3 regions of the Nocardioides sp. S5-5 genome follow, and region 1 is predicted to be linked to each of the others. Evidence: riboswitches for the same ligand, from Rfam matches in the RefSeq annotation. Region 1 holds a riboswitch; each other region holds the start of a gene.

Evidence for each region. Region 1 has a riboswitch for glycine ahead of gcvP (aminomethyl-transferring glycine dehydrogenase). Riboswitches for the same ligand answer to the same signal wherever they lie in the genome.
Region 2: another riboswitch for glycine. It lies ahead of gcvP (aminomethyl-transferring glycine dehydrogenase); the one in region 1 lies ahead of gcvP (aminomethyl-transferring glycine dehydrogenase).
Region 3: another riboswitch for glycine. It lies ahead of gcvT (glycine cleavage system aminomethyltransferase GcvT); the one in region 1 lies ahead of gcvP (aminomethyl-transferring glycine dehydrogenase).

What each region holds. Positions count from the first base shown of each region.
Region 1 is NZ_CP199913.1:2,498,695-2,508,178, forward strand. Features, by position in the region: gene ACUP6Y_RS11770 (acyl-CoA thioesterase domain-containing protein) at 47-889, opposite strand; gene ACUP6Y_RS11775 (serine hydrolase domain-containing protein) at 913-2,217, opposite strand; gene gcvP (aminomethyl-transferring glycine dehydrogenase) at 2,214-5,051, opposite strand; glycine riboswitch at 5,134-5,224, opposite strand; gene ACUP6Y_RS11785 (MerR family transcriptional regulator) at 5,258-5,857, opposite strand; gene ACUP6Y_RS11790 (bifunctional nuclease family protein) at 5,999-6,469, opposite strand; gene ftsR (transcriptional regulator FtsR) at 6,501-7,232, opposite strand; gene ACUP6Y_RS11800 (FHA domain-containing protein) at 7,246-7,755, opposite strand; gene gcvH (glycine cleavage system protein GcvH) at 7,796-8,185, opposite strand; gene ACUP6Y_RS11810 (DUF881 domain-containing protein) at 8,196-8,951, opposite strand; gene ACUP6Y_RS11815 (small basic family protein) at 8,944-9,276, opposite strand; gene ACUP6Y_RS11820 (DUF881 domain-containing protein) at 9,273-9,484, opposite strand, start outside.
Region 2 is NZ_CP199913.1:181,920-191,403, forward strand. Features, by position in the region: gene ACUP6Y_RS00800 (zinc-dependent alcohol dehydrogenase) at 1-591, shown strand, start outside; gene ACUP6Y_RS00805 (TatD family hydrolase) at 598-1,389, shown strand; gene ACUP6Y_RS00810 (hydantoinase/oxoprolinase family protein) at 1,379-2,956, shown strand; gene ACUP6Y_RS00815 (PDR/VanB family oxidoreductase) at 2,953-3,909, shown strand; gene ACUP6Y_RS00820 (MSMEG_1061 family FMN-dependent PPOX-type flavoprotein) at 3,902-4,591, shown strand; glycine riboswitch at 4,635-4,740, shown strand; glycine riboswitch at 4,741-4,832, shown strand; gene gcvP (aminomethyl-transferring glycine dehydrogenase) at 4,876-7,728, shown strand; gene gcvT (glycine cleavage system aminomethyltransferase GcvT) at 7,765-8,880, shown strand; gene gcvH (glycine cleavage system protein GcvH) at 8,910-9,284, shown strand; gene glyA (serine hydroxymethyltransferase) at 9,286-9,484, shown strand, end outside.
Region 3 is NZ_CP199913.1:2,019,990-2,029,473, forward strand. Features, by position in the region: gene ACUP6Y_RS09515 (diguanylate cyclase domain-containing protein) at 59-1,504, opposite strand; gene ACUP6Y_RS09520 (L-serine ammonia-lyase) at 1,574-2,956, opposite strand; gene gcvH (glycine cleavage system protein GcvH) at 3,018-3,392, opposite strand; gene gcvT (glycine cleavage system aminomethyltransferase GcvT) at 3,406-4,524, opposite strand; glycine riboswitch at 4,578-4,679, opposite strand; glycine riboswitch at 4,680-4,775, opposite strand; gene ACUP6Y_RS09535 (SDR family NAD(P)-dependent oxidoreductase) at 4,861-6,372, shown strand; gene ACUP6Y_RS09540 (endonuclease/exonuclease/phosphatase family protein) at 6,467-7,693, shown strand; gene ACUP6Y_RS09545 (5'-3' exonuclease) at 7,759-8,763, opposite strand; gene ACUP6Y_RS09550 (hypothetical protein) at 8,973-9,380, shown strand; gene ACUP6Y_RS09555 (RCC1 domain-containing protein) at 9,389-9,484, opposite strand, start outside.

The DNA.
Region 1 (9,484 bases):
GCGGCCGGAGGGACGGCCTCAGGCGGTGGCGGCCGGAGGGACGGCCTCAGGCGGTGCCGCGCGGCTCCACCCCGCCGGACAGGTCGACGGTGCGGCGGGCGTTGGCGAGCGAGGTGACCGTGGCGGTGCCGATCGTCCCGGTGCTGTCGAACACCTCCGCGGCGCCGACCGCGATCCCGTCGGCTGCCATGTGGTCGGTGGCACGCAGTCCGAGCCGGGTGCTGTCCGGGAGCCGGCACAGCGCCAGGTCGATGTCGGTGTTGATGTGCTCGACGCCGCGGCTGCCCCAGTTGGTGACCATGCTGGTGGCGTCGGCGATCGAGGCGACGGCCTGGAACGGCGTGCAGTCCTCGCCCTGCACGATGGGGATCGCGGTCTGCCAGGTCTGGTGCCGGCCGGCGTTCTGGTGGTCGCCGAAGTCGTCGGACCACGCGGCCGCGCTGGCGAACCAGGGCACATGGTGCTCGCCGGGCTCGGGCAGCAGATCGGTGGGCGGCGGGGTGGGCCGCTGCCCCGGTGCCGTCCAGACCTCGCCGGCGACGTCGGTCGAGGGGGCGAGGAAGGTCGCGCCGGCACGGGCGACGATCTCGCCCTCCTGCTCGACGACGGCATCGAGCAGCACCAGCCGCGGGCCCTCGCGGACGATCCGGGCCGACGCGGTGGTGGTGATCATCCGGGCGGGACGGAACAGGTCGACGTGGTACCGCGCGGGCACCAGTCCGCCCCGGCCGGCGTCGGTGACGGCATGCTCGAGTGCCCGGGCGAGCAGGCCGCTCACGGCGACGCCGTGCATCTGGTCGTCGCGCCACAGGCTCTGCGCGAGCGGCAGCGGGTCGAAGCCGGCGGTGGACTGCTGGAACCAGGCGAACTGGAACGCGTTCTCGTTCACGGGGAGCATCATGCCCCCTCAGGTCACAGCCGCGGAGCAGGACCCCCGGGGATCGGCGCCCGTGGGTCGTACGGCGTGCGCGTCCAGATGAACGTGGCGCACTCCAGATGCCCGACGGTGCCGTCCGCGCGGCGCACGACACGGAGGGTCTCGCCGCGGTGGTAGCCCGCAAGGCCGCGGAACCCGTCGCCGGCGGGCTCGAAGCGCTCCTCGGTCTCCCCGGAGCGCAGGTCGTGCATCCGCAGCTCACCGTCGGCCCACTCGATGCCGAAGCCGGTGTTGCCCCAGAACCAGACCCCGAGCACCTCCGTGACGAGCTCGGGGACCGGCCGCGGCGACGGCCGCCACGGCATCACCGTCCCGGACGCGGGCCCCGGCTCGGCGGCGAGGAGCAGCCCCGGTACCCGCTCGGCGCCGAGGCCGGTGGTGGCGTCGGTGAGGGCCACCACGGCGTCGCGGGTCGACCGGTCGACGAACAGCGAGGCCATGAAGCCGGGCATGGAGCCGGTGTGACCGACCAGGGTGCGGCCGTCGACGGAGAGCAGCCGCAGCCCGAGTCCGTACGCCTCGGCGGGAGTGGCGCGCTCGGCCATCTCGGCGAGCGTCGCCGCGGCGAGCACCTCGGGGTGCCCGGTGACGAGGAAGTCCGCCCACCGCAGCAGGTCGCCGACGGTGCTCCACAGCTGTCCGGCCGGCGCCATCGCGCCGGTGTCGGAGTGCGGCTCGGCGGACAGGGTGTGGGCGAAGTGGTCGACGCTGCGGCCGGGCGCGTGGTCGTCCGGCGGGTGGTACGACGTCGCGCTCATCCCGAGCGGCTCGAGCAGCCGCGACCGCACGACCGACCACCACGACGCGTCCCGCAGCCGGGCGACCGCCTCGCCGAGGAGGGCGAAGCCGAGGTTGGAGTAGTGGTAGCACTCCCCTGCCGCGGCGACCCGACCGGAGCCGTCGTTGGCGGCGAGCAGGTCGGAGACGGAGCCGCCGTCGACGCGCTCCCACCACGCGCCGGCGGGCTCGCTCTGCAGGCCCGCGGTGTGGGCGAGCAGCTCACCCACCGTGGCCGAGCCGTAGCCGCCGGGCACGAACCGTCCGATCGGGTCGTCGAGCCCGAGCCTCCCCTCGTCACGGAGCTGGAGCACCAGCACCGCGGTGAGGGTCTTGGTGATCGACCCGATCCGGTACGACGACGCGCTGGTCACCTCACGCCCCGCCAGCACGCTCACCCAGCCCTGCCACACCGGCGTGCCGCCGCGGGCGACTGCTGCCGAGACGGAGGGCAGCCGGCCCGCGGCCTGCAGCGACGCCAGCGCGTCGTCGTACGAGGTCACTCGACGTAGGCGTCCATCGGCGGGCACGCGCAGACCAGGTTGCGGTCGCCGTAGGCCTGGTCGATGCGGGCGACCGGGGGCCAGTACTTGTCGGGCGAGATGCCTGCCGGGAAGACGGCCACCTCGCGGGAGTAGGAGCGGTCCCAGTCGCCGACGAGCGCGCGGGCGGTGTGGGGCGCGTGGTGCAGCGGCGAGTCGTCGACCGCCCACTCCCCCGAGCCGACCTTGTCGATCTCGCCCTTGATCGCGATCATCGCGTCGCAGAACCGGTCCAGCTCGGCCAGGTCCTCGGACTCGGTGGGCTCGACCATGAGCGTGCCGGCGACCGGGAAGGACATGGTCGGGGCGTGGAAGCCGTAGTCGACGAGCCGCTTGGCGACGTCGTCGACCGAGACGCCGGTCTCGGCGGTGATCGGGCGCAGGTCGAGGATGCACTCGTGGGCGACCAGGCCGGACTCGCCGCGGTAGAGAACCGGGAAGTGCTCGCCGAGACGGGCGGCGACGTAGTTGGCCGAGAGCACCGCGACGGCGGTCGCGCGGGTCAGGCCCGCGCCGCCCATCATCCGGATGTAGGCCCACGAGATGGGCAGGATGCCGGCGGAGCCGAACGGCGCCGCGCTGATCGCGCCGGTGCCCTCACGCCGAGTGGCGTCGGGGTGCAGCGGGTGCGTGGGCAGGTACGGCGCCAGGTGGGCGCGCACCGCGACCGGGCCGACGCCGGGGCCACCGCCGCCGTGGGGGATGCAGAACGTCTTGTGCAGGTTGAGGTGCGAGACGTCGCCGCCGAACCTGCCAGGGGCGGCGTAGCCGAGCAGCGCGTTGAAGTTCGCCCCGTCGATGTAGACCTGGCCGCCGTGCTCGTGGACCAGGTCGCACAGCTCGGTGATGGTCTCCTCGTAGACGCCGTGGGTCGAGGGGTAGGTGACCATGATCGCGGCGAGCGTCTCGGCGTGCTGCTCGCACTTCGCGCGCAGGTCGGCGAGATCGACGGTGCCGTCGTCGGCGGCCTTGACCACCACGACCTTCATGCCGGCCATCACCGCGGAGGCCGGGTTGGTGCCATGGGCCGAGGACGGGATCAGGCAGACGTCGCGCTGGCCCTGGCCGTTGGCCCGGTGGTAGTTGCGGATGGCGAGCATGCCGGCGTACTCGCCCTGGGCGCCGGCGTTGGGCTGGATCGAGACCCGGTCGTAGCCGGTCACCTCGGCGAGCCAGCCCTCGAGCTGGTCGATCAGCTGTCGATAGCCGTCGGCGTCCGCGGCCGGCGCGAACGGGTGCAGGTTGGCGAACCCGGCCAGCGAGATCGGCTCCATCTCGGTGGTCGCGTTGAGCTTCATCGTGCAGGAGCCGAGCGGGATCATGCCGCGGTCGAGCGCGTAGTCGCGATTCGAGAGCCGCGCCAGGTAGCGCAGCATCGAGGTCTCGTTGTGATGGGTGTTGAACACCGGGTGGGTGAGGAACCCGGTGGTGCGCTCGAGGTCCTCGGGCAGCCCCGCGTCCCCCTCCGCCGACACGGCGGACACGCCGAAGGCGCCGAGCACGGCGACCAGGGTGGCCTCCCCCGCGGTCTCGCCGAAGGCGACGGCGACCGTGTCGGCGTCGACGATGCGCAGGTGGATCGACGCCTCGCGGGCGGCGGCCACGACGGCCTCCGCGCGCCCCGGCACCCGGACGGTGAGGGTGTCGAAGAAGGAGTCGTTGACGACCTCGACGCCCGCGGCCGCGAGCGAGGCGGCGGCGCGGCGGGCCAGGTCGTGGATGTCCCCTGCGATCGCTCGCAGTCCCTCGGGACCGTGGTAGACGGCGTACATGCCCGCGGTGACGGCGAGCAGAACCTGGGCGGTGCAGATGTTGGACGTCGCCTTGTCGCGGCGGATGTGCTGCTCGCGGGTCTGCAGTGCCAGACGGTACGCCGGACGGCCCTCCGCGTCGACCGAGACGCCGACCAGGCGCCCGGGCAGCTGGCGCTCGAGACCCTCGCGCACCGCCATGAAGCCGGCGTGCGGGCCGCCGTAGAACAGCGGGACGCCGAGGCGCTGGGCCGAGCCGACGACGACGTCGGCGCCGAGGGTGCCGGGGGCCTCGAGCAGGGTGAGCGCGAGCAGGTCGGCCGCGACGACGGCCAGGCCGCCGCGCTCGTGGACGGCGTCGACGAGCGGCTTCAGGTCGGCGACCCGGCCGGAGGCGCCCGGGTACTGGACCAGCACTCCGCAGACGTCGCCGTCGGGCAGCCCCGCGGAGAGGTCGGCGACCAGGATCTCGATGCCGAGGCCCTCGCAACGGGTGGCGACCACGTCGATGGTCTGCGGCAGCGCGTCGGCGTCGACGACGAACGGGCCGTGCGCCTTCGCCCCCTTGTTCCTGGGGAGTGCGCGGTGCGCCAGGGCCACGGCCTCAGCCGCGGCGGTGCCCTCGTCGAGCAGCGACGACCCGGCGGTGTGGAGGCCCGTCAGGTCCGCGACCATGGTCTGGAAGTTGATGAGGGCCTCGAGCCGGCCCTGGGAGATCTCCGGCTGGTAGGGCGTGTAGGCGGTGTACCAGCTCGGGTCCTCGAGCACGTTGCGCCGGATCACCGCCGGGGTCACGGTGGCGTGGTAGCCCAGACCGATCATCGACTCACCGGGGACGTTCGCGCCGGCCAGCGCCCGCAGCTCGGCCGCGGCCGTCTCCTCGTCGACGCCGGCGGGCAGTCCCAGCGGGTCGGTGGACCGGATCGACTTCGGGACGGCCGCGTCCATCAGCGCATCGAGGGAGGCGTGGCCGAGACGGTCGAGCATGGTCTCGACCTGGGTGTCGTCCGGGCCGATGTGACGGGTGACGAAGGGGGCGCTCATGGCTAGGCGTGCTCCTGGGGTGGGGTCGACATCGATCGAGCCCTCCCCCTCTGTCAGCGCATCACTGCACCTTCAGAGTCGCCTGCTCCACACGGTCCTGGCGCCTGAGAGGTTCCGGGGAGGGATTGCCCCTTCGGCGCAGGCACGGGACCTGACTCTCCCGTGCGGCATCAACAGCGGCTACAGCCTACAGGTACGACGACCCGTCAGCCGACGTTGCGCGCCGCACGACGGGCGGCGAGCTCGTCTCCGGTGATCGGCGTGGCCGGGGCCGACTCGTTGGCGTGCTCGCTCGGGAGCTCGGCCAGCGTGCCCTCGATCTCGCGCCACACACCGCCGATCGCGATGCCGAACACGCCCTGTCCGCCCTGCAGCAGGTCGATGACCTCGTCGTTGCTCGTGCATTCGTAGACCGAGGCGCCGTCGCTCATCAAGGTGACCTGGGTGAGGTCGTCGGTGCCGCGCTCGCGCAGGTGGCTGACCGCGGTGCGGATGTTCTGCAGCGAGATGCCGGCATCGAGGAGCCGCTTGATGATCTTGAGGATCAAGATGTCGCGGAAGCTGTAGAGACGCTGCGAGCCGGAGCCCTTGGCTCCGCGCACGCTCGGCTCGATCAGGCCGGTGCGGGCCCAGTAGTCGAGCTGGCGGTAGGTGATGCCGGCGGCGTTGCAGGCGGTGGGGCCGCGGTAGCCGAGGTCGCTCGGCAGAGGCGAGACGTCATCGGTGAACAGCAGACCCTGCTCCTGCGCGGCAGCGGTCGCCGCGGTCACGTCCTGGCCGACCTTCTCGGGCTGCTGCTCGTTCACGGATCCTCCAGGTCGGGCGCTTCAGGCAAGGGGGGATTGCACTGCTGTCATTTCGACTCTCTCACGGTACGGCCGGGGTGTCGGGCCGGTCAAAGACGTGACCGGGCGTGTCGCCGAAAACCCTCACCCTGAGGCTGAGACTCACCCCTCGGCGCCGAAGTCCTCGGGCGAGACGTGGTCGAGGAACTCGCGGAACGCCTCGACCTCGTCCTCCTCCTCGGCCGGCGCGGCGAGCCCGGCCTCGGCGAGTACGTCGTCGGAGCAGTAGATGGTCGTGCCGGTGCGCAGCGCGAGCGCGATCGAGTCGGAGGGTCGGGCGCTGACCTCGACGCCGGAGGCGAAGACCAGGGTCGCGTAGAAGACGTTGTCGCGCACGTCGGTGATCCGGACCTCGCTCAGCTCGTTCCCGGTCGCGGTGAGCACGTCCTTCATCAGGTCGTGGGTCAACGGCCGCGGGGGGACGACGCCCTGCTGCGCGAAGGCGATCGCCGTCGCCTCCACGGCGCCGATCCAGATCGGCAGGTAGCGCTCACCGCCCACCTCCCGCAGCAGCACGATCGGCTGGTTGGAGGGCATCTCCACCCGGACACCCATCACGTCGACCTCGCGCATGCGTCCAGCCTACTGCGTCGGGGGTGCGGACTCAGATGCGGCGCAGGCCCGCCTTCACCAAGGTGGCGTGCAGTCGCACCGACAGCGCGGCGATCTCGCTGACCGCCTCCTCGGCACGCGCGCTCGCCCCGGCGTCGCGGCCCTTGCGGGGCGTGACGACCTGCTGAATCAGCCCGACCTCGCGATCGGCGGCGGAGCGGAAGGCGCGCAGGTGTCGCGGCTCGATGCCGTAGTCGGCCAGCTCGCGCGCGGTCTGGGCGATCACCAGCGCGTCGGTGTCGTAGTGCCCGGTCGGCGACGGGCTGATCAGCGCGAAGGACTCGAGCTGCGCGAGCAGGTCCTCGTCGATCTCGGCGACCTTGACCAGCTCCTTGCGCGAGAGCCGCAGCCGGTCGGTGCGGCGGAACGACTCGGGCGCGGGCAGCCCGTCGGCCCCGAGCGCGACGGTCGGCACGGTCGGGACGACCGGCTCCGGCTCCGGCGGGGTCAGGCCCCGGTCGATGGCGTCGAGATGCTCGCCGATCACCTTGAGCGGCAGGTAGTGGTCGCGCTGCATCCGCAGGATGTAGCGCAGCCGCTCGATGTCGGCCTCGGAGAACTTGCGGTAGCCCGCGGGCGTGCGCTCCGGCTTCACGAGCCCCTCGGCCTCGAGGAAGCGGATCTTGGGGATGCTGATGTCCTCGAAGTCGGCGCGCAGTCGGTCGAGCACCTGGCCGATGTTGAGCCGTGGCTCCCGCTCGCCCCGAGCGACGGCAGCAGTCATCCTGCGACCGTCCTCAGACGCTCTCGTGGCCCGCGAAGAAGACCAGTCGGTACTTGCCGACCTGGACCTCGTCGCTGTCCTTGAGCTGGACCTTCTCGATCCGGTCGCGGTTGACGTAGGTGCCGTTGAGGCTGCCGGCGTCCTCGACCGTGAAGCTGTCGCCGTCGCGACGGAAGACCGCGTGCCGGCGAGAGACGGTGACGTCGTCGAGGAAGATGCCGCTCTCCGGGTGGCGACCGGCGCTGACCTCGTCGGCGTCGAGCAGGAACCGGCTGCCCGAGCCCGGTCCCTTCTGGACGACGAGCAGCGCGTGGCCGACCGGCAGCGCGTCGACGGCCGCGGCGTCGACCGGGCTCAGGGCCCGGTCGGACGTCTCGACGCCGGCGGCTCCGCCGCCGAACTGGATCGTCGCCGTGGCGTCGGTCACAGGCGCCGGCTCAGGGGCGACCAGGCGGTTCCCGCACTGCGAGCAGAAGCGGGCGTCATCGGGGTTCTGCCGACCACAGGCGGTGCAGAACGGCATCAGTTGCTCCTCACGGTGGGTCTGCTACGAACCTACCGGATCAGTTGTCGAGCTGGGCCTCATATGCGGCAGCGTCGAGCAGCCCCTCGAGGGCGCCGGCGTCGGCGGGGACGACCTCGAAGAGCCAGCCCGCGCCGTACGGGTCGTTGTTGACCAGCTCGGGCGTGGCGTCGAGCGCCTCGTTGACGGCGACGACCTCGCCGCTCACCGGGGCGTAGACGTCGCTGACGGACTTGGTCGACTCGAGCTCGCCGCAGGACTCACCGGCGGTGACGGCGGCACCTACCTCCGGGAGCGAGACGTAGACGATGTCGCCGAGGGCGTCCTGGGCGTAGTCGGTGATCCCGACCCGCACCGAGCCGGCGCTCTCGCCCGGCTGCCGCAGCCACTCGTGCTCGACGGTGTACTTCAGGTCCGCGGGGTTCGTCATGGCCCGAAGGCTACTGCCCCTGGTCCGGAACGGCATACGAAGGCTCGTCGCGTCGCACCACGGACTCGATGTCCACCGTGCGCAGCTGCTGGACGGCCACCACGGCGCCGTCCTCCTCGAGCTGCTTCTTGGGGCCGAGCGCGAAGGTCATCGCGTTGGCCAGGGCGCCCGGCTCGCCGATCGCCACCACGACGTACGGCGCCTCGATCCGCTCCCCGTCGACGACGAACCCGCCGTCGGACTCCGTGAACGAGGTCTGCGCCACGACCCGCACGGCGCCGTTGATCTCGATCGCCTCGGCACCGACGGTGCGCAGCTCCTGGATGGTGTCGAGCAGGGAGCCGAGCCGCACCCGGCCGTCCTGCTCCTCGATGGTGACCCGCAGGCCCGGGCCGGTGACCGGTACCAGGCCGGCCAGGATGTTGAGGTCGTCGACCTCGGCGTCGGCCTGGTCGATGGCGGTCTGCCGCTTCGAGGAATCGTCGCGCAGTCCGCCGGCGACCTCCTCGAGCCGGTCGATCTCGGTCTCGGTCCGCTGGCGGGTCCCGGCGAGGCCGTTGAGCAGGTCGATCAGCTCCTGCTCGCGCAGGCCGGCATAGGTGTCGTCGGTGCCGGCGGTGCGCACCTGGGTCACGGCGCCGAAGCCGAGCAGGGCCAGCAGCGCCGCGGCGACCAGCTGCCGGCGCGAGGGGCGCAGCAGCGCCGCCCGGAGCCGGTCGACGGGACCCTGGTCGACGGGGCTCCGCTCGGCGTCCTGGTCAGGCATGGAAGATGTGCCTGCGGATGGCGGCGACGTTGGTGAAGATCCGGATGCCGAGGACGACGATGACGCCGGTCGAGAGCTGGCCGCCGACGCCGAGCCGGTCGCCGAGGTAGACGATGCCGGCGGCGATCACGACGTTGCTGAGGAACGAGACGACGAAGACCTTGTCGTCGAAGATCCCGTCGAGGTAGGCGCGCAGCGCGCCGAAGACGGCGTCGAGGGCGGCGACCACCGCGATCGGGAGGTACGGCTCGATCGTGCGCGGCACGTCGGGCTGGAACACGAAGCCGAGGACGACGCCCACCACGAGTCCGAGAACCGCGATCACGGCCCGTCACCTCCCTGCTGCCCCTGGGGCTTGGTCTGCTTCTGCTCGGCCGACCGTAGCCGCTGCAGCGCGCCGGGCGCGGCAGGCAGATGCAGGTCGTCCACATTGTCCATCTTCTGCTCGAAGCCGTACTGCCGGGCCAGGTTCAAGAACCGCAGCCCGGCCTGGCTGTCGGCGAACCCGGACGCGAGGCTCTGGCGCTCGCCGA
Region 2 (9,484 bases), 2.3 Mb from region 1:
CTCGACCACCCGGTATTGTTCGGCGATGTCGTCATCGTTTACGGCATGGGCTTGGTCGGGCTCTTCACCGCCAAGCTCGCCAAGCGTACGGCCTCGGTCGTCATCGCTGTCGACCCCCTCGAACGCCGGCGCGAGCTCGCCCTCCAGTACGGCGCAGACGTGGCCGTTCACCCTAGCGACGCGCTGAGCACCGTCAAGGAACTGAGCGGTGGCCGCGGAGCAGACGTGTCGTTCGAGGCGAGCGGCGCCCCGGCCGCCCTGCAGTCTGCGATCGAGGCCACGGGCGCCGAAGGCACCGTGGTCGTGCCGGCCTACTACGGACGCAAGCCCGTCGATCTGATTATGTCGCCCGAGTTCCACATGCGGCGCCTGCGTATGGTGAGCTCCTCGGTCAACGCCCCCGACGGCCGAATCTCCGCACGCTGGACCAACGACCGACGACTCCAGCTCGACGTCGACCTGCTGACTGAGCTGCGGGCCGGAGACCTGATCAGCCACCGCATTCCGTTCGAGCGGGCCACTGAGGCGTTCGAGCTCGTCGATCAGCACCCCGACGAGGTGCTCTCGGTCGTGCTCACCTATGGCAGCTGAACTTTCATGACGCTCGCTGATACTCACTGTCACCTTGGCCGTTACCACGACCGTGACCGGGTGCTTGAGACCTGCCGGGAGTGCGAGATCGAGATCATCGTCGCTACGGCCCGCCCCTCTGAGGCGCAGCACCTGGATGAGCTGCTGCGTGGCGTACCCGGTACACAGGTCGGACTCGGCTTTCACCCCGAGGCCGCGGGGAGCGTCTACAACGCCAGCGAGCTGGCCACGCTGGAGGCCATCGCCCCCCGCTTCGCATGGGTGTCCGAGATAGGTTTGGACCGCCCAATCGCAGACACCGTCGGACCGGACTTTGGCAACGGCCCCACGTTCGCGGCTCAACACGAACTACTTGAGCGCGTCTTGGACCTCACCGGACCGACGCGCGGCTACTCGATACATTCGCGTGGCGCCGTCAGGGAGGTTGTGGGGACACTGGCCAGGTTCCAGGTGGAGCACGCCGTTCTGCATTCCTTCGCAGGGAACCGTGGTGAACTGACCATGGTTCTTGACGCCGGGTTCCGGCTTTCCATCCACCCGACCATGCTCGAGACCGAGGAGGGTCGAGACCTCATCCGGTCAATTCCTGCAGATCGAATGCTCCTCGAGACCGACGGTCCCTACTTCTCTTGGATGGGCCGCCGCATCCAACCACACGACTGCGCCGAGATCGTGCGGTACATCAGCGAGGTGCGGGGCGCGCGCGCCACACAGGTGAGCGAAATCATCTCCGACAACTACCGCCTCCTCGCCAGTGAGGTGAAGGCAGCACATGACAGGAATTTCAATGCGAACTGAGCCGTCTGCCCCTGCAATCCGCATCGGTCTGGATGTCGGCGGAACTCACACCGACGCCGTGGCCATCGACGAGCGTGACACCGTGGTGGCTTGGGCGAAGCAACACACAACTGCCGACGTCAGCGGCGGCGTGGAGCGCGCCCTCGATGAAATCCTAGCCCAGCTCGGAGACTCGGTAGAGCGGGTTGGCGCGGTCATGCTGGGAACCACGCACGGCATCAACGCCATTCTCGAACGGCGCGGTCTTGCAAAAATTGCCGTGATCCGACTCGGCGCCCCCGCTACGCGGAGCATCCCGCCGCTGATGCCTTGGCCCCATGATCTGCGTGAGAACGCTGTAGTGGCCAGCACGATCCTCACCGGCGGGAACTACGTCGCCGGCCGAGCCATTCGTCGAACGGACCGCGAAGAGCTCATGGAGTTCCTCAAGCCCATCGCTGGCACGGTCGATGCGGTGGCTATTACCGGCGTGTTTAGTCCGGCCTACCGTGACCAAGAAATCGAAACGGCCGACGTGGTTCGCGAGGTCCTGGGCGAGCACGTCGGGATCTCTATGAGCCACGAAGTCGGCTCCCTGGGGTTGCTGGCGCGCGAGAATGCAACTGCACTCAACGCGGCACTCCACCACGTCGCCACTGAGGTGGCGTCGTCGCTGCAGACCGTCCTGGAGAAGCGCGGAGTCCGCGCTGCGACCTACTTCGCGCAGAACGACGGCACTCTCATGGGCCTGGAGCAGGCAACCCGGTTCCCGGTCTTCACCATCGGATCAGGTCCGGCCAACTCAATCCGAGGGGCCGCCTTCCTTACCGGTCTGACCAACGCCCTCATCGCCGACGTCGGCGGCACCTCGACCGACTTCGGCGTACTCATCGACGGGTTTCCTCGGGAAGCATCGATGGGCGCTGAGCTTGCGGGCGTCAAGACCAATTTCCGAATGCCCGACGTGCTCAGCATCAGCATCGGTGGCGGCACGGTCGTAACACAGGACGGCTCCGGCGGCGTCCGAGTCGGCCCCCAATCTCTGGGATATCGCGTCGCGCAAGAGGGCTTGGTGTTTGGCGGTTCAGTCCCAACGTTGACCGACGCAGCCGTGGCAGCGGGACGCGGCGACATCGGCAGCCACCCGGTTCCCGCTGACCTGCGTGCCACGCTCGGCCAGGCAATGTCAGTGGCCGACGAGACACTCGCCGACGCGGTCGAGAGTATGAATCTGTCCCGCGAGATCAACTCGTTGGTGGTTGTCGGGGGAGGATCGGCCCTCATCAGCGACGGCCACGGCCGCATGCCCAAGGTGATCCGACCCAGCCACGGCGCAGTCGCCAATGCGGTTGGGGTTGCCATCGCCCCAGTCAGCAGCCGTTGGGACACGATCATCCCGGCTGGACAGGACCGCCGACGCGCCATCGACGACGCCTCGGACATCGCAACCGCGCGGGCCATCCAAGCTGGCGCGGACCCGAGCCGCATCGAGATCGTCGAAGTAACGGAGACCCCGATCGGGTACCTGCCAGAACCGGCCACGCGCCTCCAGGTGCGCGCGGCAGGACCACTCGGGAGAGTGTCGTGACCGGCAGCCCGACCACGTTTCTCCGTGTGCGGGTCGAGGAGCTTCGATACGAGGCCGAAGGCGTCGTCTCCGTCCTCCTGCGAGGCTTGGACGGCGACCTGCCAGCCTGGGAGCCTGGGGCCCACATTGGCCTGGTACTACCGAACCGGGTCGAGCGTCAGTACTCGCTCATCGAGTCCTACGCTACGTACAACTCCTACCGCATCGCCGTCCTTCTGGACCCGCTGAGCCGCGGAGGCTCCGAATACGTTCACTACTTCCTACGGCCCGGGCAGATCGTCACTATGAGCTCGCCGCGCAACAACTTCGCACTCCCGGAGTCGGAGGCGCTCGTCTTCATCGCCGGCGGCATCGGCATCACTCCGATCATCCCGATGATCCGAGCCGCGGAGGCTGCCGGAATCCGATGGACCTTGGACTACGGCAGCCGCAATCGGAGCTCCATGGCTTTCGCCGACTCCTTCGGAGACCTCGGCGACCGCGTGCGGTACTGGCCGTTCGACGAAACCGGTCACCTTCCACTCGACGACATCATCGCGGGTGCCGACACGGACGCCGCGTTCATCTGCTGCGGACCTGAGCCATTGCTGGTAGCGGTGGAACAAGTCGTCACCCGGTCCGGACGGTCGCCCTCCTCTCTGCACGTGGAGAGGTTCAAGCCTCGGCCGCGTCCGCCACAGGTGAATCGCGCGGTCACCGTCCGGGCGATCAAGAGCGCACGGACCATCAACGTCGACGCCGATACCTCCCTACTCGACGGACTGGCGCGAGCCGGCATCCCCGTCAGCGCGAGTTGTCGCTCCGGAGTCTGCGGAACCTGCGAAGTCGAGATCTTGGCCGGGCGCCCCGAGCACCGCGACGACGTCTTGACCCGCGAACAACAGGAAACAGGCCGCACCATGATGGTGTGCGTGTCGCGCGCCCTCGGCAGAGAGATAAGTCTCAATGTCTGAGCTCAACGTGACTCCGGCCTCCGGGTCGGCAGTGCGCCCCTCCGCCCGTTCCCTCCTCGACCGGGTCCGCCGGCTCAGCGTCCAGGAGGTCTGTGATGTGCTGGGTACCCCCGACGCTCCCGTGCTAGACAAGATTGATCGGGACCTGGGTCTGACGGCCCAGCGCTTCATCGCACATGCTCCGTTCGTTTGCCTAGCAACTCACGGAGCCAAGGGAGCTGACTCCAGCCCTCGGGGAGACGGTCCGGGCTTCGTGAAGGTGCTCGACGACGCCACCCTCAGCCTCCCAGATCGTTCGGGCAACGCTCTGGCCGACAGCTTCAGGAACCTCGCGTGCAACTCCGAGATCGGCATGCTTTTTCTCGTCCCAGGGATGCGAGAGACCTTGCGAGTCAACGGAAAGGCATTCGTCACCGACGACGTTCACCTCCGTCACCAGCACGAGGCGGACGGCCGCGTACCTAAACTTGTGCTCATCGTCGAGGTCGAAGAGAACTATTTCCACTGCGGGAAGGCGCTCATCCGATCCCGTCTCTGGGACCCCGCCGCGCAAGTCAACCCCGCCGACGTGGTGATGAGCAGCAACGTGTTCTCCCTTCGCAACACCGAGCGATCCGCGGTGACCACTACGACGTCGGAACTGACCGACGGTCTGGCGCACAGCTACGTGGCCGACCTCTGACGACCGCGCCAGGCGCACCAAGACAACTCCATATCGGCCGTTCGAAGCCGAAGCAGGAGAGCCCTCGCCTGACCCGATGGGTCGGGACGGGGCGCCGTAGGAGCAACTCTCCCCGAGAAACTCTCAGGCCCCATCACTGCTCGGCGAGGCAACTCTGGAAAGTCAGGACCCATGTCCTGCGCCCACGGTGCAAGCCGCTCACGCGGTGAAGCTCTCAGGTACCCATGACAGAGCGGGGAGGCAAGCGAAGCAGGGTGCACGCACCCTCGACGACGGGAGCCTCCGTGTCCTCGAACGACCCCACCCCTTCAAGCGCCTCCTTCAGCGAGCGCCACATCGGCACCGACGCCTCCGAGCAGGCGAAGATGCTGGCCGAGATCGGCTACGCGAGCCTCGACGAGCTGATGGCCGCCGCCGTACCGGCCGGCATCGTCTCGCCCGAGCCCCTGCGGCTGCCCGCACCGGCGAGCGAGACCGAGGCCCTGGCCGAGCTCGCCGTCCTGGCGGGACGCAACGACGTCGGCGTGGCGATGATCGGCTGCGGCTACCACCCGACGATCACGCCGCCGGTGATCCGCCGCAACCTGCTGGAGGCCCCGGCCTGGTACACGGCGTACACGCCCTACCAGCCGGAGATCAGCCAGGGCCGGCTCGAGGCGCTGATCAACTTCCAGACCGTCGTCGGCGACCTCACCGGCCTGCCGACCGCGAACGCCTCGCTGCTCGACGAGGCCACCGCGGTGGTCGAGGCGATCATGGTGATGCGCCGCGCGTCGCGGTCGAGGTTCCCGCGGGTGCTGGTCGACGCGGACACGCTGCCGCAGACCCTCGCCGTGCTCGCCACCCGGGCCGAGGCCGTCGGCCTCGAGGTCGAGCTGGTCGACCTCGACGCGCCCCTCCCGGACGGTGAGTTCTTCGGCCTGCTCGCGTCCTACCCCGGCTGCTCGGGCGAGGTCCGCGACCTGCGGCCGATCGCCGCCGAGGCCGCCGCACGCGGTGCGTCCGTCGCCGTGACCTGCGACCCCCTCGCGCTCACCCTGCTCACCCCGCCCGGCGAGATGGGCGCCGACATCGCCGTCGGCTCCACCCAGCGCCTCGGCGTCCCGATGTTCTACGGCGGTCCACACGCCGCCTTCATCGCCGTCCGCGAGGGCCTCGAGCGGCACCTGCCCGGACGGCTCGTGGGCGTCTCCATCGACGCGTCCGGGCAGCCGGCGTACCGCCTCGCGCTGCAGACCCGCGAGCAGCACATCCGCCGCGACAAGGCGACCTCCAACATCTGCACCGCGCAGGTGCTGCTGGCGATCACCGCCGGCATGTACGCCGTCCACCACGGCCCCGACGGCCTGCGCCGGATCGCCGGGCAGGTCCACGCGCGCACCGCCGAGATCGCCTCCGAGCTGGAGGTGCGCGGCGTGCGCCGGGTCAACCGGCACTTCTTCGACACCCTCGTCGTCGAGGTCGCGGACGCCGCGGCCGTCGTCGCCCGGGCCCGCGCCGCCGGCATCCTGCTGCGCCCGGTCGACGACACCCACGTCGGCATCACCTGCTCGGAGATCACCACCGCCGACCACGTCGCGTCCGTCGTCGACGCCGTCGAGCCGCGGACCGATGGTGGCGTCATGGTCCAGGTGGGCACCGGGATCCCGGCGGCGGTGCGTCGTACCTCGGCCTTCCTCGAGCACCCGGTCTTCCACCGGCACCGCTCGGAGACCGCGATGCTGCGCTACCTGCGGGCGCTCTCCGACAAGGACTACGCGCTGGACCGCGGGATGATCCCGCTCGGCTCCTGCACGATGAAGCTCAACGCCACCGCGGAGATGGAGCCCATCTCGTGGCCCGGCTTCGCCGACATGCACCCGCTCGCCCCGCTCGAGGACGTCGCCGGCTACCGCGTCCTCGTCGAGCAGCTCGAGGAGTGGCTGGCCGAGATCACCGGGTACGCCGCAGTGTCGATCCAGCCCAACGCGGGCTCGCAGGGCGAGCTCGCCGGCCTGCTCGCCATCCGCGCCTACCACCACGACCGCGGCGAGGCGCAGCGCGACGTCTGCCTGATCCCCTCCAGCGCCCACGGCACCAACGCCGCCTCCGCGGTGCTCGCCGGCTTCCGGGTCGTCGTCGTGGCCTCCCGCGAGGACGGCACCGTCGACCTCGACGACCTGGCCGCGAAGTGCGCCGAGCACGCCGACCGGCTCGCCGCCGTGATGGTGACCTACCCGTCCACCCACGGCGTCTACGAGACCGGCATCACCGACCTGTGCGACCTGGTGCACCGCCACGGCGGCCAGGTGTACGTCGACGGCGCCAACCTCAACGCGCTGGTCGGCATCGCGCGCCCGGGGGAGTTCGGCGGCGACGTCTCGCACCTCAACCTCCACAAGACCTTCGCGATCCCCCATGGTGGCGGCGGCCCGGGCGTCGGTCCCGTTGCGGTCGCGGCCCACCTGGCGCCGTACCTGCCGAGCCACCCGCTGCACCCGGTCCCGGAGCAGCGCGCGGGCATCGGGCCGATCAGTGCCGCGCCCTACGGCTCGGCGGGCGTGCTGCCGATCGCGTGGGCCTATGGCCGGATGATGGGGGCCGACGGGCTGCGCCGGGCGACCCAGACGGCGGTGCTCGGCGCCAACTACCTCGCCCACCGCCTCGCTCCTCACTTCCCGCTGCTCTACACCGCCGAGAACGGACTCGTCGCGCACGAGTGCATCGTCGACCTGCGGCCGCTCACCGCCGAGACGGGCGTCTCCGTCGACGACGTCGCGAAGCGGCTCATCGACCACGGCTTCCACGCCCCGACCATGAGCTTCCCGGTCGCGGGCACGCTGATGATCGAGCCGACCGAGTCCGAGGACCTCGCCGAGCTCGACCGGTTCGTCGCAGCGATGGTCGCGATCCGCGCCGAGATCGATGCCGTCGCCAGCGGCCGCTGGACCGCCGAGGACAGCCCGCTGCGGCACGCCCCGCACACGGCCGCCTGCCTGGTCGAGGAGTGGACGGCGTCGTACACGCGGGAGGAGGCGGTCTTCCCGGCCGGCACGCCGGCCGGCAAGTACTGGCCTCCTGTGCGCCGCATCGAGCAGGCCTACGGCGACCGCAACCTGGTCTGCTCCTGCCCGCCGATCGCCGACTTCGAGAACTGACCAACCCCACCCACGCCACCACCTAGGAGCACTGCCGTGTCCTCTCGAACCACCCCGCTGCACGAGGTCCATGCCGGCCTGGGGGCGAGCTTCACCGACTTCGCCGGCTGGCAGATGCCGGTCCGCTACAGCTCGGAGCTCGCCGAGCACCGCGCCGTCCGCACGACCGCGGGCCTCTTCGACCTCACCCACATGGGCGAGATCGAGCTGACCGGGCCGGGCGCCGGCGCCGCGCTCGACCACGCCCTCGTCGGCCGCCCGTCGGCGATCGGCGTCGGCCGGGCCCGCTACTCGATGATCTGCGCCGAGGACGGCGGCATCATCGACGACCTCGTCGTCTACCGCCTGGCCGAGGAGCACTACCTCGTCGTCGCCAACGCCAGCAACGTCGCCGTCGTGGCGCCCGAGATCGCCGCCCGCGCCGAGGGGTACGACGTCACGGTCCGCGACACGTCGGCCGACTGGGCGCTGCTGGCGGTCCAGGGGCCCGCGTCCGCCGCGATCATCGCCGCGCTGACCGAGCTCGACGTGCCGTCGCTGAAGTACTACGCCATCGACGCCGGCACGCTCGCTGCCCCTGACCGCGCAGTCGAGGTGCTGCTCGCGCGCACCGGCTACACGGGCGAGGACGGCTTCGAGGTCTACTGCCGCCCGGCCGACGCCCCTGCCGTCTGGGCCGCGCTGGCGCAGGCGGGGGAGGCCCACGGCCTGGTCCCCGCCGGCCTCGCCTGCCGCGACACCCTGCGCCTCGAGGCGGGCATGCCGCTCTACGGCCACGAGCTGAGCCGCGACACCACGCCGTACGAGGCGAACCTCGGCCGCGTCGTCGTCCTCGACAAGCCCGGCGGCTTCGTCGGCCGGGACGCGCTCGCGAAGCGCAAGGAGGAGGGCCCGGAGCGCGTGCTCGTCGGCCTCGTCTCGACCGGCCGCCGCTCGCCGCGCGCGGGCTACCCGGTCGTCGACCCGGCGACCGGCGCCGAGGTCGGCGAGGTCACCAGCGGCGCCCCGTCGCCGACCCTGGAGAAGCCGATCGCCATGGCCTATGTGCCCCCGCACCTCGCCGTACCCGGCACCCGCGTCGCCGTCTCCCTGCGCGGCTCCCTCGAGGACGCCGACGTCGTCGAGCTGCCGTTCTACACCCGTTCCCGCTGACCCACCCTTACCGAAATCAGGAGCACCCGATGAGCAACCCCACGAACCTCCAGTACTCCGCCGAGCACGAGTGGGTCGCCCTCGACGGCGACACCGCGCGCGTCGGCGTGACGGCCTACGCCGCCGACGCCCTCGGCGACATCGTGTACGTCGACCTGCCGGCCGTCGGCGACACGGTCACCGCGGGCCAGACCTGCGGCGAGCTCGAGTCCACCAAGTCCGTCAGCGACCTCTACTCGCCGGTGACGGGCGAGGTCGTCGAGGTCAACGAGGACGTCGACGCCGACCCGAGCCTGGTCAACAGCGACCCCTTCGGCGACGGCTGGCTGTTCGTGGTCAAGGTGACCGCGACCGCGGAGCTGCTCGACGCCGCGGCCTACGCCGCGCTGATCCGAGGACTCTGAGATGTCCAGCCTGAACCAGAGCCTGGCCGATTTTGACCCCGACGTGCACGCGGCGATCTCCGCCGAGCTACGTCGGCAGCGCGAGACCTTGGAGATGATCGCATCCGAGAACTTCGCGCCCGTCGCCGTGATGGAGGCGCAGGGCTCGGTCCTCACCAACAAGTACGCCGAGGGCTACCCCGGCCGCCGCTACTACGGCG
Region 3 (9,484 bases), 480 kb from region 1:
GGCCGGGTGCCGTCGGTCGTGGCCCGGCGGTAGACACGCCGGCCACGCAACCGCCGGCTCAGCCACGAGCAGGCGCGCCTGCTGCCGCGCGAGGCCCTGCCGGCCATCGCGCGGCCGGTGCTCCCCGGTCGCTGAGCCCCCGCCCGGCCGGCTTGGCGTCGTACATCGCCCGGTCGGCGGCGGCCAGCAGCGAGCGCGGCGTGCTGGTGCGCTCCGAGACGACGGCGCCGACGCTCGCCGTGATCCGGTCGTACGGCGCGTCCGCGGCCTGACCGTAGGGCAGTGCCACCCGCCGGCGGATCCGCTCGGCGCACAGCTCCAGCTCCGCCGGGTCGCCCAACCCGGGGCAGAGCACGACGAACTCGTCGCCGCCGAGCCGCGCCACCGTGTCGCCGGGCCGGGTCACGTCGGTGAGCCGGCCGGCGATCTCGACCAGCAGCAGGTCGCCCTCCTCGTGGCCCCACGCGTCGTTGACCGACTTGAAGCCGTCGAGGTCGAGCAGCAGCACGCCCACCGTCTCGGGCGGCTCCTGGCGCAGCAGCTCCTCGAGGCGCTGGTTGAGCAGAGCCCGGTTGGCCAGGCCGGTCAGCGGGTCGCGCAGGGCCAGGTCCCGCAGCTCGGCGATCAGCTCGTTGCGCGAGTCGCGGAACAGCGCGAGCGTCAGCACGACCACGGCGAGCGCGCCGACCATGCCCTGCGCCAGCAGCGCCTGCTCCTGCGGCGCCATGTCCTGCAGTGCGCCGCGGTCGAGCAGCGTGGCGCCCATGATCGTGGCGCCCGCGCCGGTCAGGAAGACCGTGCTCGTCGTGGTCGAGAACCGCAGCGAGACCCACATCGCGGGCAGCATCACCCCGAAGGCGTTGGGGTGGCCGGGGTTGAGCCAGAACACCCGGGCGAACACGACGCAGACCAGCGCGGCGCACGCGAGCGTCTCGGCCACCCGGGTCAGCGTCAGCGCCGGCGGCCGCCATCGGGCGTCGCGCAACCGCAGCACCACCGCCACCCCGGCCAGTGCGGTCACGCCGTTGCGGACCGCGAACAGCGCGAACGTGCGCAGCAGGTCGTCTTGGCCCTCGGCGGCGAACCAGAGCACGGCCAGCGCCGCCGCCACCAGGGTGCCGGCCACGATCGCCCCGACCAGCCGGCCGAGGTCGGCCGGCTCCCGCAGCCGGACCGGGCGGTCGCCGTACCGCAGGACGGCGGCCGTGACCGCGGCCAGCGCGACGTTGACCAGCACGAACCAGGCCGACAGGTCAGCCGCGGCGCCGGTCGTCAGGTTGACGCCGAAGGTGAGTGCGGCGAGCCCGGTCCAGTGGAGGGCCGCCGGCACCCGTGGGAGGCCGGATGCGTGCAGCCCCCAGAGCACGGCGACCGCGGCGGCGGGCCACACGAGCGACACCTCGCTGCCCTCCACCCGGGTCGCCCGCCCGGCGAGGATGGCCAGCGCGTACGCCACCGCGAACCCGGGCCCGGGCAGCATGGCCTTGGAGACGCGTCGTGCCACGGCTCGTGCTCCCCTCTCGTCGACGGCTCTCACGGGGCACATCGGCAGGAGGGACGACGACCCAAGCAGTCAGCATTCGATCACGTTGACGGCCAGGCCGCCGCGTGAGGTCTCCTTGTACTTCGTCTTCATGTCGCGCCCCGTCTCGCGCATCGTCTTGAGAGCCTTGTCGAGGCTGACCTTGTGGGCTCCGGAGCCGTGGATGGCGAGCCGGGCGGCGTTGATCGCCTTGACCGAGGCGATGGCGTTGCGCTCGATGCAGGGGATCTGGACCAGCCCGCCGACCGGGTCGCAGGTGAGACCGAGGTTGTGCTCGATGCCGATCTCGGCGGCGTTCTCGACCTGCTCGGGGGAGCCGCCGAGGACCTCGCACAGGGCGCCGGCGGCCATCGCGCAGGCCGAGCCGACCTCGCCCTGGCAGCCGACCTCCGCGCCGGAGATGGAGGCGTTCATCTTGGCCAGGATGCCGATCGCGGCGCCGGTCAGCAGGAACCGGACGATGCCGTCGTCGACCTGCTCGGGCGTCAGGTCCCTGGCGACGAAGCGCACCCAGTACTGCAGCACCGCGGGCACGATGCCGGCGGCGCCGTTGGTGGGCGCGGTCACGATCCGGCCGCCGGAGGCGTTCTGCTCGTTGACCGCGAGCGCGAACAGGTTGACCCAGTCGATGACGTCGAGCGGATCCTGACTGCCGGCCGCGCAGAGCTTCGCATGCAGCTCGGGTGCGCGACGGGGGACCTTGAGGCCGCCCGGGAGGACGCCCTCGCGGTGGCAGCCCTCCTCGATGCAGGCGGCCATCACCCGCCAGATCTCCAGCAGCCCGGTCCGCACCTCGGCCTCGGTGCGCCAGGTCAGCTCGTTGGCGAGCATCACGTCGGAGACGCTCATCTCGGCCTCGCGGCACACGGCGAGCAGCTCGCCGCCGGTCGTGAACGGGTGCGGCAGCACCGTGTCGTCCACGACCACCCGGTCCGCGCCGACCTGGGTCTCGTCGACCACGAAGCCGCCGCCCACCGAGTAGTAGGTGCGAGCGCGCAGCTCGGCGCCCTCGGCGTCGTACGCCGTGAACACCATGCCGTTCGGGTGCGCGGGCAGCGACTGGCGGCGGTGCATGACGACGTCGTCGGCCTCGAAGCGGACGGCCCGCTCGCCGGCGATCCGGAGCTGCTCGTGCTCGAGGATCGCGGCCACCCGGGCGTCGTACGTCGCGGTGTCGGTGGTCGCCGGGTCGTCACCCTCGAGCCCGAGGATCACGGCCTTGACCGAGCCGTGGCCGTGCCCGGTCGCGCCGAGCGAGCCGAACAGCTCCGCCCGCACCCGCGCGACCCGCGGCAGCTCCCCGTCGACCGCGAGGCCGGTGGCGAAGGTGCGCGCCGCCCGCATCGGGCCGACCGTGTGGGACGACGACGGCCCGATGCCGATGGAGTAGAGGTCGAAGACGCTCAGCGCCATCGGGTCACTCGCTCCTGCGTTCCATGATTCGACGGTACAGCCGCCCGCATGGACCCCGCTGTCACGTCGAGGCGATCAGGGAGTCGTAGGCCGCCGCGTCCATCAGCTCGCCGGTCGCGGTCACCTTGACGACGAACAGCCAGCCCTGGCCGAACGGGTCGCTGTTGACCAGGCTCGGGTCGGCGTCGACGGCGTCGTTGACCTCGACCACCTCGCCGGTGACCGGGGCGTACAGGTCGCTGACCGACTTGGTCGACTCGAGCTCGCCGCAGGACTCGCCGGCGGTGACGGCGGTGCCGACGGCGGGCAGGTCGACGTACACGACGTCGCCGAGGGCGTCCGCGGCATAGGCGGTCACGCCGACCTTGGCGGTGTCGCCGTCGACGGCGATCCACTCGTGCTCGGCGGTGTACCGGAGGTGGGTGGGGTTGCTCATGGGGTTCTCCTGCTCAGCGGCTGCGGGTGTAGAAGGGGAGCTCGACGACGTCGGCGTCCTCGAGGGTGCCGCGCAGCGACACCTGGAGTCGGGTGCCGACCGCCGACAGGGCGACCGGCACGTAGGCCATCGCGATCGGCCTCTCCAGCGTGGGGGAGGGCGACCCGCTGGTGATGACGCCGACCTCGGCACCGCCGGCCGGGTCGAGGACCGGGTAGCCGGCGCGCGGGGAGCGGCGACCGGTGGCGGCCAGGCCGACGAGGACCCGTTGGGGGCCCTCCGCCTTGCGCTTCGCGAGCGCTGCCTGGCCGACGAAGCCCTCGGGCTTGTCGAGGACGACGACCCGGCCCAGACCGGCCTCGTACGGCGTGGTGGCCCGGTCGAGCTCGTGGCCGTAGAGCGGCATCCCGGCCTCGAGGCGCAGCGTGTCGCGGCAGGCGAGTCCGGCGGGGACCAGGCCGTGTGCCTCGCCGGCCGTGCTGAGCGCCTCCCAGACGGCGGCGGCGTCACCCGGCTTGCAGTAGACCTCGAAGCCGTCCTCGCCGGTGTAGCCGGTGCGGGCGAGCAGCACGTCGATGCCGGCGACCGTGCCGGCGTCGATCGCGTAGTACCTCAGCGACGGCACGTCGAGCTCGGTCAGCCCGGACAGGATCTCCGCGGACGCGGGGCCCTGGACCGCCAGCAGCGCCCAGTGCGCCGACGTGTCCCGGACCGTGACGTCGTACCCCCCGGCGCGGGCGACCAGCTCGGGGGCGACGACCGCGACGTTGCCGGCGTTCGCGACGACGAGGTAGTGCTCCTCGGCGAGCCGGTAGACGACGAGGTCGTCGATGATCCCGCCGTCCTCGGCGCAGATCATCGAGTAGCGCGCCCGGCCCACGCCGATCGCGGACGGCCGGCCGACCAGCGCGTGGTCCAGCGCGTTGCCCGCGCCGGGGCCGGTCAGCTCGATCTCGCCCATGTGGGTGAGGTCGAACAGCCCGGCCGTCGTCCGCACGGCGCGGTGCTCGACGCTCTCCGAGCCGTAGCGGACCGGCATCTGCCAGCCCGCGAAGTCGGTGAACGACGCGCCGAGGGCGATATGGACGTCGTGGAGCGGAGTGAGCCGTGGGGTCACGGAAGGTGTGGTCATCGGGAGGCTTCCTCGTGGAGCGCACGGCGTGTGCCGCGCGCGTGGCTGGGCTGCCTCCCCGCTCTGTCATCGCTACCTGAGAGCTTCACCGCCCGTCGGGCGGCTTGCACCGTGGGTGCGGGCCGGTGGGTCCGGTCCGTCTTTCCAGAGTTCGCCTCGTCCCGGCGGTCAGGGGGCCTGAGAGATTCTTGGGGAGATTTGCTCCTTCGGCGCCCGTCCTCGTGGGACTGGGACTCTCCCGCCGGGGTTCGAACGGCGCGATGTTCAGTTGTGACGCCGGTCATGGCGTGGGGCGAGCATACGGCATCCGGCGGCCGGTCCCCGTACCATCGGGCGGTGCCTCGCCCCGACTCCGCCGAGCGGCTGACCGGGATCGACCCGGACGAGCTCGCGATCACCCTCAAGGTCCTCCGTCAGGTCCCGCTGCTCGACCCCGAGCACGAGGACGTGCGCACCATGAAGCGGGCGGCGTCGTACATGTACAAGCTGATCAAGAAGCAGCGGCGCGCCGAGATCCGGCTGGAGCGGCAGCGTCACGACCAGGACGTCATCGAGAGGACGGCGACCGGCTCGCCGATGCGGATCGACGACGAGACCGCCGGCATCCCGCTGGTCTCCACCGCGCAGGGCGCGTTCGCCGGTGAGCTGCTCACCGCGCGTGGGTGCTACATCTGCAAGGAGGACTTCACCCTGGTCGACGCGTTCTACCACTGGCTGTGCCCGCGCTGCGCCGCGATGAGCCACGCCAAGCGCGACCAGCGCACCGACCTCACCGGCAAGCGCGCGCTGCTCACGGGTGGTCGCGCCAAGATCGGCATGTACATCGCGCTGCGCCTGCTCCGCGACGGCGCGCACACCACGATCACCACCCGGTTCCCGAAGGACGCCGTCCGCCGGTTCGCCGCGATGGAGGACTCCGCCGAGTGGCTGCACCGGCTCAAGGTCGTCGGCATCGACCTGCGCGACCCCACCCAGGTCATCGCGCTGACCGACGACGTCGCCGCGGACGGCCCGCTCGACATCATCATCAACAACGCGTGCCAGACCGTACGACGCCTGCCGGGCGCCTACACGCACCTCACCGAGGGCGAGCTGGCGCCGCTGCCCACCGGGATCGAGCTGCCCGAGATGGTGGCCTTCGACCGGATCTCCGAGGCGCACCCGGCGGCGATCGCCGGCGCCCTGGCCGACCACGCCGTCGCCCACCACGAGGGGGAGTCGGCCGAGGCGGCGCTGGCGGCCCACAATGCCGCCTCGATGACCGCGCTCGCGCTGAAGGCCGGCGGCGCCTCGCTCGAGCAGCACCTGGCCGGCACCGCGATCGACGCCGGCGGGCTGATCCCCGACATCCAGGACAACAACTCCTGGACCCAGGTGCTCGACGAGGTCGACCCGTTGGAGCTGCTCGAGGTGCAGTTCTGCAACTCGATCGCGCCCTTCCTGATCAACTCCCGGCTGCGCCCGGCGCTGCGGGCCGCCGTCCAGAACGGCGCCCGCCGCGCGTACATCGTCAACGTCTCGGCGATGGAGGGCCAGTTCTCCCGTCGCTACAAGGGCGCCGGGCACCCGCACACCAACATGGCCAAGGCCGCGCTCAACATGATGACCCGCACCTCGTCGGGCGAGATGTTCGAGACCGACCGGATCCTGATGACGGCCGTCGACACCGGCTGGATCACCGACGAGCGACCGCACCACGAGAAGCTGCGGATCGCCGCCGAGGGCTGGCACGCGCCGCTCGACCTGGTCGACGGCGCGGCCCGGGTCTACGACCCGATCGTGCGTGGCGAGGCGGGGGAGGACCTGTACGGCTGCTTCGTGAAGGACTACGAGCCCTCGCCCTGGTGAGCTGCCGGTCCCGGATCCCGATCCGACCGGTATGTCATCACCCATTTTGGGGATCGACCTGCATGTGGCGTCCCTTTGCGAGAAAGTAGAGCCCATGCGTCGTCTGCTCTGCCTCCTGACCGTTCTCGCCGTCGCGCTCGGCGTGCTGTCCGCGCTCTCGCCCGCGGGCGCCGCCGCCCGCCCGAGCGCTCCCTGGGTCTCCGGGCAGGCGGTGCAGCCCGACGGCACCGTGACGATCACCCTCGACTGGGACGCCGCGCCCGGCGCGTCGGCCTACGACGTCTACGCGCTGAAGGGTGAGGGCGAGCCGATCCTGGCGGGCCAGATGGTCTACCGGGCGGTCTCCGGCACGCGCACCGCCGTGCCGGGCCTGGCCCCCGGCACGACGTACTGCTTCGCGCTGATGACCAACGCCGGTGGCGCGGGCAGTCCGCGGGCCTGCAAGGTGACGCCGCCGATGTCCCGCGCCGTCGTGCCGACCGCGCTGGCGACCACCGCGGCCACGTTCAACGTCGCCTGCGGATCGAAGAAGAACTGCAACGGCGGCTGGAAGTGGAAGAAGCGGCAGAAGAAGGTCGTCGCCGACATCGACCGGATGAACGCCGACATCATGGTGTTCGTCGAGGGCCACCTCGCCCACAAGTACGGCAAGAAGAAGCGCTGGATCGGCAAGGTCATGAAGAAGCGCGGCTACACGCTGGCCTGCCAGACCCAGAAGAGCAAGAAGCGCAAGCTGTTCAGCCAGACCGCCTACGTCCGCTCCAGCGCGTACGCCGTCGTCGACCCGAAGCACAACAGCAAGGGCACCCGCTTCACCAGGTTCGGCGACCGCAACCACGGGTTCTGCCACGCGCTGGTCCAGCACCGGGCGACCGGCAAGCAGGTCGCGGTCGCCGCGGTCCACCTGCGCGACGGCAAGTCCGACGGCACCCGCCAGCAGGAGACCGCCTACGTGCTCGGCCGGGTCAACGGCGCGTTCCCGGGGGTGCCGACGATCCTGCTCGGCGACTTCAACTCCCACCGCGGCCTGGACCGCCGCGGCCAGACCGACACCCCGCGCCTGGTCATGGAGGGTGCCGGGTACGCCGACTCGGTCGACGTCGCCGCCCACCTGACCTACCCGTACCTCAACTCCGCGCACGCCTTCAAGGCCGACCCGCCGCGCTCGACGACCTGGCCGACCCACGTCGACCGGATCTTCGTCTCGCCGGGCATCACCGTGCCGAGCTGGGAGAACATCGCGGTCCTGGCGGGCGGTCGCTACGCCACCCCGATGGCCTCCGACCACAACCCGGTCCGGGCGACCCTGTACCTGCCCTGATCCGCACCGCGCCCGGTGAGGCCCTGGACCGGGGCGTCCTGGGCGTCGGTCACCTCGCCAGCGTCTCAGCCGCGCGGCACCGACGCCGGGTCGCCCGTGAGCACCCGCAGCGCGAGTGCCGTGGTCGCCTCCATGTCGAGGTGGCCGACCACGCGCTCGACCCGGGCGATGTCGAGGGGGAGCAGGCCCGGCGTACCCGGGACGTCGGGGGTCAGGCCCAGGTCGAGGTCGGTGCGCCCGGCCATCATCCGCAGGTTGAACTCGTAGGTGTCGCGCGCGCCCGGCGCCGAGAGCCGCTTGAGCACCGTCGCGCCGGTACGCCGCGCGCCGGTCTCCTCGGCCCACGCGTCCAGCGCCGCGACGACCGAGCGGCCCTCGTCGTGCTCGATGTCGGCCCAGATCTCGCGCATCGAGCCGATGTGGGAGAGCAGGTAGGCGGCGGTCTTCTCGCCGATCCCGGGCACCCCGGGCAGGTTGTCGCTGGCATCGCCCCGCACCGCGGCGAACTCCAGGTAGCGCTCCGCCGGCACGCCGTACATCGAGCGCAGGTGGGCCGAGGTGAGCAGGGGAGAGCCGTTGATCCCGCCGTTGATCAGCCGCAGCACCCGGGTGTGCTCGCTGATGTGGGCGAACGAGTCGCGGTCGGAGGTGATGATCACGCAGTCCCAGCCGTTCTCGCCGGCCCAGGTCGCGGCCGACGCGTTGACGTCGTCGGCCTCCAGGCCGGGCGGGGTGAGCGTGGCCAGGCCGAGCGCGTCGAGCAGCGCCCCGGCCCGGTCCAGCTGGTCGACCAGGTCGGGGTCCTTCTCGGCCCGGCCCGCCTTGTAGTCGGGATAGGCGTCGCGGCGGTCCGACGCCACCCGGTCGTCGAGCCCGAAGATCACCGCGTCCGGCGCGAACTGGTCGATCGACTCGATGATCTGGCGCAGCATGCCGTGCAGCGCCCACGCCGGCCGCCCGCCGCGGTCGCGGTGCCGGGTGTGGGCGCGCGCGTGGTGGTTGCGGTGCAGCAGCGACGGTGCGTCGACGGCGAGCAGCAGTCTGCGGGGGCGGTCCGGGATGGGGTTCATGGCGATCGTCCCCGACCCTAGATGAGTAACTCCAAGCTCTCGCACGCCGAGCCCCACCCAGCATCCACGTCGGCTGCGTTGCCGACGCTCGACGTGCGCCCGGCATGCCCTCGCGCCGACGCCTTGCCGACGCGGCGCCGAGCGGCGCTCAACGCACGACCCCTTGGCGTTGCTCATCTAGTGGCTAGGCCTTCCGGTACGCTTCGAACATGCGTTCGGTCCGAGCTGGTGTGGCGGCGGCCCAGGAGTGCCTGCCGCTCGACCTGCCCCCGCCGGAGCCGCCCGTGGCTCGAGCCCGCCCGGCGGCGAAGGCCGGCGCGGACGGCGAGGACGTCCGGATCCGGCTGCGCAACGACGCGCTCGCCTCCCACGGCTGGCCGGCCGGGACCGAGCTGCTGGTCTCGACCGACCGGCGCCCGCGCCGCGGGGAGGTGGCGCTGGTGCGCGAGGGCGGTCGGCTGAAGATCGGCGTGCTCGAGATCCAGTTCGGGCGCTCGGCGCTGCGCACCGACCACGGCGCGACGCTGCTCGGGTCGTCGGCTCGGATGGTCGGGGTCGTGACCGTGGCAGGCGCCCCGCTGGCGGGGATGCCGGTGCTGCGTCCGGCGTCCGGGTGAGCGCTGTCTCAGTCGGGAGCGATCACGATCGTCCAGGCGATCGCCTTGCCGGAGGCCGCGCTGGCCGTGGCGGTGTGCGCGGGCCAGACGCCGGGGGTGGCCGG